Regions from separate parts of the Cupriavidus sp. GW822-FHT02D05 genome, predicted to be linked through region 1. Evidence: predicted binding sites of a transcription regulator. Region 1 holds the regulator's gene; each other region holds the start of a gene.

Region 1 (3,229 bases):
ACATCAGCGGCCTGGCCATCCATGAGCGAGCACGCATGGGCCTGTCCTACCTGCCGCAGGAAGCCTCCGTGTTCCGCAAGCTCAATGTGCAGGAGAACATCCGCGCAGTGCTGGAGCTGCAGCTCAACGATGGCAAACCCCTGGGCAAGGCCGAGATCGAGCGCCGGCTGGACACCCTGCTGGATGACCTGCAGATTGCCCACCTGCGCGACAACCCGGCGCTGTCGCTGTCCGGCGGCGAGCGCCGCCGCGTGGAAATCGCCCGCGCGCTGGCCTCCGCGCCGCGCTTCATCCTGCTCGACGAGCCCTTCGCCGGCGTCGACCCGATCGCGGTTGGCGAAATCCAGCGCATCGTCAGCTTCCTCAAGGCACGCAATATCGGCGTGCTGATCACCGACCACAACGTGCGCGAGACGCTAGGCATCTGCGACCACGCCTACATCATCAGCGAAGGCGCGGTGCTGGCGTCCGGGCAGCCTGAGGACATCATCGCCAACGAGTCGGTGCGCAAGGTCTACCTGGGCGAGAACTTCCGCATGTAAGGGCGCGCGGCGCCTGCCGCGCATCGCCCCCCGGGCGGCTTCGGTGTCGCCTTTTATCCTTCAAACGATCATAGCGACACCAGCGATAGCAATTTCCGTTCCATCAGTACGGAAGTTGGGCATAAAATAGGTCGCATGAAACCGTCGCTACAGCTCCGCCTCTCGCAGCATCTCGCGCTTACGCCGCAACTCCAGCAGTCGATCCGGCTGCTGCAACTGTCCACGCTTGAACTGCAGCAGGAAGTGGAACAGGCGCTGACCGAGAACCCCTTGCTCGAGCGTGAGAACGACTGGCTGGACAGCCCGTTGCGCGTGTCTTCGGACGGCTCGGTGAACCTGCAGAGCGCGCCCGCGCCAGCGCCCGCCGATGGCCAGGGCACCAGCGAGAACCGCCCCGATGGCGCGCCCGAAGCCGACGACAGCTACTCTGACAGCAATGAGGATTACGGCAGCGACTGGAGCCTGGACGACTTCGCCCGCCGCCCGCAAGGCGAAGACGACGAAAAAACCCCGATGCAGCTGCGCGACGCCGAGCCCACGCTGCGTGAACACCTCATGGAACAGCTGGCGCCGCTCAAGATTTCCCTGCGCGACAAAGGGCTGGCTATCTTCCTGGTCGAGTCCCTGGACGATGACGGCTACCTGAGCACCACGCTCGAGGAAATCTGCAGCGAGCTGCCGGAGGAGCTCGAGTTCGAGGTCGACGAGATCCAGGCTGTGCTCACGCTGCTGCAGAGCTTCGATCCGCCGGGCGTCGGGGCACGCAACGCCGCCGAGTGCCTGGCGCTGCAATTGCGCAGGCTCAAGCATCCGCAGCGCGAACTGGCGCTGAGCATCGTCACCAACCACCTCGAGCTGCTGGCGGTGCGCGATTACACGCGCCTTAAAAAGGCGCTGCAAGTGGACGAACCGGAACTCAAGGCCGCACATGAACTGATCCGCTCGCTCGCGCCCTATCCCGGCCATGCCTACAGCCGGCCAGAAGCGGACTTCGTGGTGCCTGATGTTTTTGTTCGAAAATTGAGCGGCGGATGGATCGCCCACCTCAACCCGGATGTGATGCCGCGGCTACGCATCAACGACATGTACGCGCAGATTTTGCGCGGTGCAAAAGGCGATGCAGGCGCGGCCGGACTGCAGCAAAAGCTGCAGGAAGCACGCTGGTTGATCAAGAATATCCAGCAAAGGTTCGACACGATATTGCGCGTCGCACAAGCCATTGTCGAACGTCAAAAGAACTTCTTCACCCACGGTGAAATTGCGATGCGCCCCTTGGTTTTGCGGGAGATTGCCGATACACTGGGTTTACACGAGTCCACCATCTCTCGGGTGACTACCAATAAATACATGGCAACGCCGATGGGGACTTTCGAGCTGAAGTATTTTTTTGGCTCTCACGTATCCACAGAAACCGGCGGCGCGGCCTCATCAACGGCAATCCGTGCGTTGATCAAGCAATTGATAGGAGCCGAAGACGCTAGGAACCCCTTGTCCGATAGCCGGATTGCCGAATTGCTCGGCGAGCAAGGCTTTGTGGTAGCACGGCGTACCGTTGCCAAATACCGCGAAGCGCTCAAGATTCCCGCGGTCAATCTCCGTAAGACTTTGTAGCCGAGCTGCATCGCCTGCCTGATGCAGCTCTTTCAGAAGGAGAAACGCTATGAACTTCAAGATCAGTGGACACCACTTGGACATCACGCCCCCTCTGCGTGAGTACGTGGAAACGAAACTGGAGCGTATCGTCAGGCATTTCGATCAAGTCATTGGCGTAAGTGTGCTGCTCTCTGTCGACAATACAAAAGAAAAGGACCGGCGGCAGTACGCGGAAATCAATCTACATCTCAAGGGCAAGGACATCTTTGTCGAAGCGCATCATGAAGACCTGTATGCCGCTATCGACGCACTGGTCGACAAGCTCGACCGGCAGGTGATTCGCCACAAGGATCGCGTGCAGAGCCACGACCGTGAAGCGGTCAAGTATCAGATGGCCGCATCGCAGATGCAGCAATGACCGTGCCTGGCGGCCCACATACCGGGCCGTCGGTGTCAGTCCCTTGAAAAATGGAATCAAGCCGCGCCCAGAGCGCGGCTTTTTCGTTGCAGCCTACCCGATCGGGCCACACAGGGGATTCCGCAACGCATATGTACCAGTGTATGCTGTGCAATACATGGTTGACCGGCCTAGCCATTCCGGTGCATGCAGCACCGCTTGAGCGCATCGGCTATTGCAATGCACAAAGCGGAAGCGGGCCTGCTCTATAATGGCCAGACGCCCGACACCGGCATGGGGGGACACCCGGTGGAAACCTCGGGCCTTGGTTTTTTACCTCTTTCCGCCCGGTGGGACGCCTCCTGGCCCCGGGCCTGCTTACTAGAAAACCCTGCGCATTCCACATGAATCGTTTGGCTAAATTGCTGCCACCCGGCAACATCAACCTCGACGTCAGCGTCACCAGCAAGAAGCGCGTGTTCGAACAGGCCGGGCTCCTCTTCGAGAACAACCATGGCGTAGCGCGCGCGACCGTGACCGACAACCTGTTCGCCCGCGAGTCGCTCGGGTCCACCGGCCTGGGCGCGGGGGTTGCGATCCCCCACGGCCGCATCAAGGGACTGAAGCAGCCACTGGCCGCCTTCATGCGCCTGGCCGAGCCGATCCCCTTCGAGTCGCCCGACGGCAAGCCGGTCGC
Region 2 (3,229 bases), on a different contig from region 1:
GCGCGTCACCTTGATCGGCGTGACGATTTGCCGCCACCGCGCCGAAGCGGCGGACAGCATGCGAAGAGGCAAAGGCACTGCCTGGCGCCCTCCCCTCTCTCACCAGCCGCGAGGCCAAGCGGGGGAGCAGGAGAGCGCCAGGCGGGAGCCCTGCTTACATCACCTTGTCCGGCTTGCCTTCGTTACCCGCGATGAACGGGCTCCACGGCTGCGCGCGCACGGCCTTGGGCGTCTTCCACACCACCGTGAACTGGCCATCGCCCTTGATCTCGCCGATCATCACCGGCTTGTACAGGTGATGGTTCTCGCCCATGGTCAGGGTGAAGCCGTCCGGCGCCTTGAAGGTCTGGCCATACATCGCGGCACGCACCTTGTCGGGATCGGTCGTGCCGGCCTTCTTGACGGCCTGCGCCCACATATGGATGCCCACGTAGGTGGCTTCCATCGGATCGTTGGTCACGCGCTTGTCGCCGCCCGGCAGGTTGTTCGCCTTGACCCACGCCGCCCATTGCTTCTTGAAGGCTTCGTTTTCCGGGTTCTTGACCGACATGAAGTAGTTCCACGCGGCCAGGTGGCCCACCAGCGGCTTGGTGTCGATGCCGCGCAGTTCTTCCTCGCCCACCGAGAACGCCACCACCGGCACGTCCTTGGCCTTCAGGCCTGCGTTGCCCAGTTCCTTGTAGAAGGGCACGTTGGAGTCGCCGTTGATGGTGGAGATCACGGCGGTCTTGCCGCCTTGCGAGAACTTCTTGATGTTGGCGACGATGGTCTGGTAGTCGCTGTGGCCAAACGGCGTGTAGACCTCTTCGATATCCTTGTCCGCCACGCCCTTGCTCTTCAGGAAGGCGCGCAGGATCTTGTTGGTGGTGCGCGGGTAGACGTAGTCGGTGCCCAGCAGGAAGAAGCGCTTGGCGCCGCCGCCTTCCTTGCTCATCAGGTATTCCACCGCGGGAATGGCCTGCTGGTTGGGCGCCGCGCCGGTGTAGAAGACGTTCTTGGACATTTCCTCGCCTTCGTACTGCACCGGATAGAACAGCAGCGAGTTCAGCTCTTCATAAACGGGCAGCACCGACTTGCGCGACACCGAGGTCCAGCAGCCGAACGTGACGGCAACCTTATCCTTGGTGATCAGCTGGCGCGCCTTCTCGGCGAACAGCGGCCAGTTGGAAGCGGGATCGACCACGACCGGCTCAAGCTTGCGGCCAAGCACGCCGCCGCTCTTGTTGATCTCGTCGATGGTCATCAGCGCCACGTCCTTGAGCGAAGTCTCGGAAATGGCCATGGTGCCGGACAGCGAATGCAGGATACCGACCTTGATCGGCTCCTTGGACTGCGCCAATGCCAGCGGGCTCACGCCTGCCGTTGCAAACAAGGCCGCGGCGGCTACCGCCGACAGCTTCAGCATGTCACGTCTTTTCATTGCAGCTCCCAGATTGTCGTGTTGGATAAAGGAACAACGCACCCCGGGTACCTCTTCTGCAACTAGTATGCCATGGCATACAAGCTTGTATACAAGGCTGTGCACACGGCCTGGCGAGCCTCCAGAGGCCGCCAGGCCACCTATCGCACCACGATAGTGCGCAAACGTCACGCACCAAGCCTGTGCGCCGCCGCCGGCTGATTCAGATTGGGGCACATGGCGGCACGCATGTTGCGCCGTGCCTTGCCCGAATCCGCAATCGGCTCTATGGTGGCCTCTCGATTGCGCGCCAAGGCGTTGCCGCATGCGCCGCGACTACCCAGAAAAAGCACGACGGAGACAGCCCATTGAAAGCGTCAACGACGCCCGGCGCGGACCAGATCGTCATCATCGGCGCCGGTGTGGCCGGCATGTGCATGGGCATCAAGCTCAAGCAAGCCGGCATCGACGACTTTGTCGTGCTGGAGAAGGCCGGCACGGTGGGCGGCACCTGGCGGGACAACACCTACCCGGGCTGCGGCTGCGACATCCCCTCCCATCTTTATAGTTTCTCGTTCGCGCCCAAGCCGGACTGGTCCAGCGCATACTCGCCCCAGCCGGAGATCCATCGCTACCTGCAGCACTGCGCCGAGCGCTTCGGGCTGCTCGGGCATATCCGCTTCGGCACGGAGGTCACCGAGGCGCGCTACGACCAAGCCGCCTGCCTGTGGCGAGTGCGCACCAGCAACGGCGACATCATCGCCGCGCGCATCCTCGTCAGCGGCACCGGGCAGCTCAACCGCCCGCTGACACCGGATATTGCAGGACTGGATCACTTTGCCGGCACGGCCTTCCACTCCGCGCGCTGGCGGCATGACGCCGATCTGCGCGGCAAGCAGGTCGCGGTGATCGGCAATGGCGCCAGCGCGCTGCAGTTCATCCCGCGCATCGCGCCGGAAGCGGGCATGCTGACGGTATTCCAGCGCAGCGCCAACTGGGTGCTGCCGCGCAACGGCGAGGCCTATACGCCCGGACAACAGGCGCGCTTCGAACGGCACCCGTGGACTGCCCGGCTGCATCGCTGGCACCTCTACCTGCAGCGTGAACTGCGCTTCGGGCGCATGCAGCGGGACAGCGGCCGCAACCGGGAACTGGAAACGCTGGCGCGCCGCTACCTCGCGCACATGATTCCCGACCCGGTGCTGCGCGCCAAGCTCACACCCGATTACCCGATCGGCTGCAAGCGCATCCTGATCTCCGACGATTTCTACCAGGCGCTCAAGCGGCCGAACGTCCATGTCGAGACCGCCCGCATCGAGCGCGTCGAAGCCGACGCCGTGGTCACGGCCGACGGCGCCAGGCATCGGGCCGACGCCATCGTCTTCGCCACCGGCTTCGACGCCCGCTCCTTCCTCGCGCCGATCCGCATCACCGGCCGCCACGGCCGCACCCTGGCCGATCAGTGGCGCGAGGATCCCGAGGCGTATCTCGGCATGACGGCGCCGGGATTTCCCAACCTGTTCGTGCTGTACGGCCCCAATACCAACCTGGGCCACAACTCCATCATTTTCATGCTCGAGTGCCAGGCCCGCTATGTCCTGCGGTGCATCCAGGCCTGCCGCTCGGCGCGCTTCGCCTCCATGGAGGTGCGCCCGGAGGTGGTGACGCGCTTCAACCAGGCGTTGCAGGCGGCCATTGGCCAGACCGCGTGGGCGGGCTCGTGCAGCAGTTGGTACAAGTCGGCCAGCGGCAGGGTCATCAACAACTGGTCGAGCCATGCCACCGCCTATTGGTGGAAGACGCGCAAGCCGGACTGGGGGCACTTTATGC
Region 3 (3,229 bases), on a different contig from region 1:
CCCGCCAGCGCGTTCCTGACGTCGTCAAGCTTGAAGGGCTTGATAATCGCGGCAATAAATTTGATCGCCATGAGGCTGCCTCGCGAGTTCAAGTGGAAGGGGTCAGGCGGGTAGCTTGTAGCCAGTTTCGCCATGTTCGGATGTGTCGAGCCCCTCGACTTCTTTGTCTTCGTCCACACGCAGCCCGCGGCAGCACAGCGAGGCCACCTTGAGTGCGATGTAGCTCGTGGCCAGGCAGAACAGGATGCTGAAACCAATAGCGCCAACCTGGACCAGCATCTGCCCGCCGAAGTCCCGCGCTTCGGGCAAGCCGACGCCGCCCAAAGCGGGCAAGGCAAACATGGTCGTAAGCAGGCCGCCGACAATGCCACCAACGCCATGCACCGCAAACACGTCGAAGGAGTCGTCCAGCCCTAGCGCGGGCTTGAGCTTCTCGACCGCCCAGATGCAGCAAGGCGAGGCGATGGCACCGACCATCAACGCCCCCATGGGCCCGACAAATCCGCATGCTGGTGTGATACCTACTAGGCCGGCGACTGCACCCGTGACAACGCCCAACAAGCTGGGCTTGCCACGGTGCAACCATTCGATGAACAGCCACGACATGGCGCCCGCTGCTCCCGCGAGCATGGTGTTCACGATGACGAGCATGGCAAAGCCATTGGCCAATAGGGCGCAGCCGCCGCAGAATCCAAGCCAGCCCACCCACAGCAAGGAGCCGCCAGTCATGGTCATGGTCATGTTGTGCGGTGCCATGGCGGTGGCATGCAGGCCCTTGCGCGGTCCAACCATCCAGGCCGCCACCAGGGCCGCGATGCCGACATTGATGTGCACCACGTTGCCGCCAGCGAAGTCCTGGCTCCCCCAGACGAAGACCCACCCGCCGCCCCAGGCCATATGCGCCATGGGCACGTAGTTGATGGTGAACCAGACGGTCATGAACACCAGCACTGCCGAGAACTTCATGCGTTCGGCGAAGCCACCCACGATGATGGCTGGCGTGATTGCCGCGAACATCATCATGAACAAGAAGTACAGCAGTTCGGGGATGGTGCCGTGAACCGACTCCGGCGTCACTCCGCTCAAGAAGAGTTTGGAAGCCCCGCCGATATAGGCCTGCCAGTCCCCGCCATCCGCAAACGCGAAGCTGTAGCCATAGATGGCCCACAGCACACAGATGAGCGACGCTACGGCAAACACTTGCGTCAAAACCGACAGCACGTTCTTTGCGCGCGCCAAGCCGGCGTAAAACAAGGCCAGGCCGGGCAGCGTCATCAGCAAAACGACCAATGCACATGTGAAAACAAAGGCGGTGTCGCCAGCACTGATGGTTGGTACGGCCTTCGCTGTCTGAGCCCAGCAGGAGCTGGCCATCAACGCAAAAAGGGCACCTCCCGTGCGAATTCCGTGTCTTGCAGAGCTTGTCATGGCATTCCAGTCAATGGTGAAAAACGTGGCCCGCTGGCCAACTTCTCACCATTGCGCAAGTACCATGCCAGTATTCATGCTGGGAATTAAATATTCCTATTAAGAAGTACTTAAAAGATTACGAAGTTGCCGCGCCGCAATGGGGCGCAATGCGCTCGCGCACTTGCCAATGGTGCGTGGGAACGTGGTCCGGTGAATCTGGAAAGGAATGGTCCGGTCAGCGCCGGGAGCTGAGCCGGGGCGATGAGGCACCGAAAGCGTGGGCATATCGTTCCATCGGATTGGCGCACGCGCCGCTGGTGCACGCCAGCCATTGAGACTGGCAATTGCGCACGACAGGACCAGGCCCCCCGCGCCTATGGTCCGTCCGGCACTCTTGGGCAGTGCGGGGACGGACCGCCCGACAGCCGGCCATCAGCTCACACCGTTATTTGTGACCCTCATGGTGCGGCAGCATGGCATAGACCTGGGGCGGGGAGCCTTCACGCGCCAGCGGAACGCCAGTGTCGTGCGCGAGGGAATCAAGGGCGAGGGCCGGCAACGCCGTCATGCGTGCGACGGCGCGCCCTCATGTTGCACCAATAGAGAGTGACAGCACTGCAGATCAAGACGCGCGGCCGATACTCTGGATCTGCTCCAGTGCCCCAGCTAGCATGGCCTTTAGCAGCGGCTGGACCTGTTCGGCCAGTTCCGATCGATAGTTAAAGGGGGCTTCTTCGTCCATATAGAGGCATTGCGCCATTTCCAGCTGGATGGCATGGACGCACTTGTGCGGCTCGCCGTAATGTCGCGTAATGTAGCCTCCCGTGAAACGGCCATTGGCAACATAGGTATAGCCCCGCCCTCCGGGCATGGTGGCCAGCGGAGCCAGCGCGGCCCGCAGCACCGCGTCGGCACAGGAGGCGCCCGAGTTGGTCCCCAGATTGAGGTCCGGCAGCGTGCCCTCAAACAGCAGCGGCAGCACGCTGGCGATGGAATGCGCTTCCCACAGCAAGACGCAGCCATGCAGCCGGACGAGCCGGTCCAGCTCGGCGCGCAGCGCCTGATGATAGGGCCGCCAGTAGGTCTCACGGCGGCGAGCGATCTCCGCGTCGTCAGGCATCTGACCGGGCCGATAGAGCGGCACGCCCTTGAAGGTTTCAATCGGGCACAGGCCGGTCGTCGTCTGCCCCGGGTACAGGCTTTCTCCGGTTGGCGGTCGATTGAGATCAATAGCGTAGCGAGAGAGCGTCGCATTGAGCACCGAATAACCCTGGTCTTGGGCGAATCCGTAGAGCCGGTCAAGATGCCAGTCTGTGTCGCTGACAATGCTGGCTTCCTCCGACAAGGACGGCAGGATCTCCTCGGGCAAGCGCCGGCCCAGGTGAGGAATCGAGATCAGCAGCGGCAACGTGCCCTGGTGGAGTTCAAAAACAGGCGTGCTCATGATGATGTCTTCAAGGGGTTGGAAATGGCGCGCTCACGACTAGCGCGCCGGAAGAAAGCGCGGGCATAGCCGCGCGCAAGGCTGGCAACAGATCCAGTTCGAGCGTCGTGCGGGTCAAACGCACAATCTCGTCGGCGGTCTGCGACCATTGCGCATCGCGGTACAGTAGATGAAACTCGCGCTGGCCCAGCCTGGATGGCGGCAGCGCCACCACCTGGACTTGGTCCAGCCAAGCACGCGACTGCCAAAGGCACAACGGCGTGCTGATGGCCCAGCCCAGACCGGCGGCCACCACGCTTAGCAAGGGATCGGTCGCGTCAAAAGCAAAACGCTGTGGCATCTCGACGCCCAGGTGGCGCAGGAATCGTTCGACTT

The links. Region 1 encodes sigma-54, which starts transcription at its own class of promoters, with help from an activator protein. Its sites were predicted from a motif close to TGGCANGNAANCTGCTTT; they were not measured.
Region 2: a site for sigma-54 is predicted at 1,476-1,493, ahead of urtA (urea ABC transporter substrate-binding protein). Genes of this name have one in related genera too.
Region 3: a site for sigma-54 is predicted at 1,481-1,498, ahead of AC1RQK_RS09695 (ammonium transporter). Genes of this name have one in related genera too.

Annotation. Positions count from the first base shown of each region.
Region 1 covers NZ_JBXAOE010000013.1:181,509-184,737, reverse strand. The annotation lists gene lptB (LPS export ABC transporter ATP-binding protein) at 1-542, shown strand, start outside; gene AC1RQK_RS19095 (RNA polymerase factor sigma-54) at 678-2,153, shown strand; gene hpf (ribosome hibernation-promoting factor, HPF/YfiA family) at 2,203-2,553, shown strand; gene ptsN (PTS IIA-like nitrogen regulatory protein PtsN) at 2,937-3,229, shown strand, end outside.
Region 2 covers NZ_JBXAOE010000002.1:493,273-496,501, forward strand. The annotation lists gene urtA (urea ABC transporter substrate-binding protein) at 155-1,420, opposite strand; gene AC1RQK_RS04725 (flavin-containing monooxygenase) at 1,768-3,229, shown strand, end outside.
Region 3 covers NZ_JBXAOE010000006.1:48,228-51,456, reverse strand. The annotation lists gene AC1RQK_RS09700 (P-II family nitrogen regulator) at 1-65, opposite strand, end outside; gene AC1RQK_RS09695 (ammonium transporter) at 103-1,374, opposite strand; gene hutG (N-formylglutamate deformylase) at 2,033-2,854, opposite strand; gene AC1RQK_RS09685 (LysR family transcriptional regulator) at 2,865-3,229, opposite strand, start outside.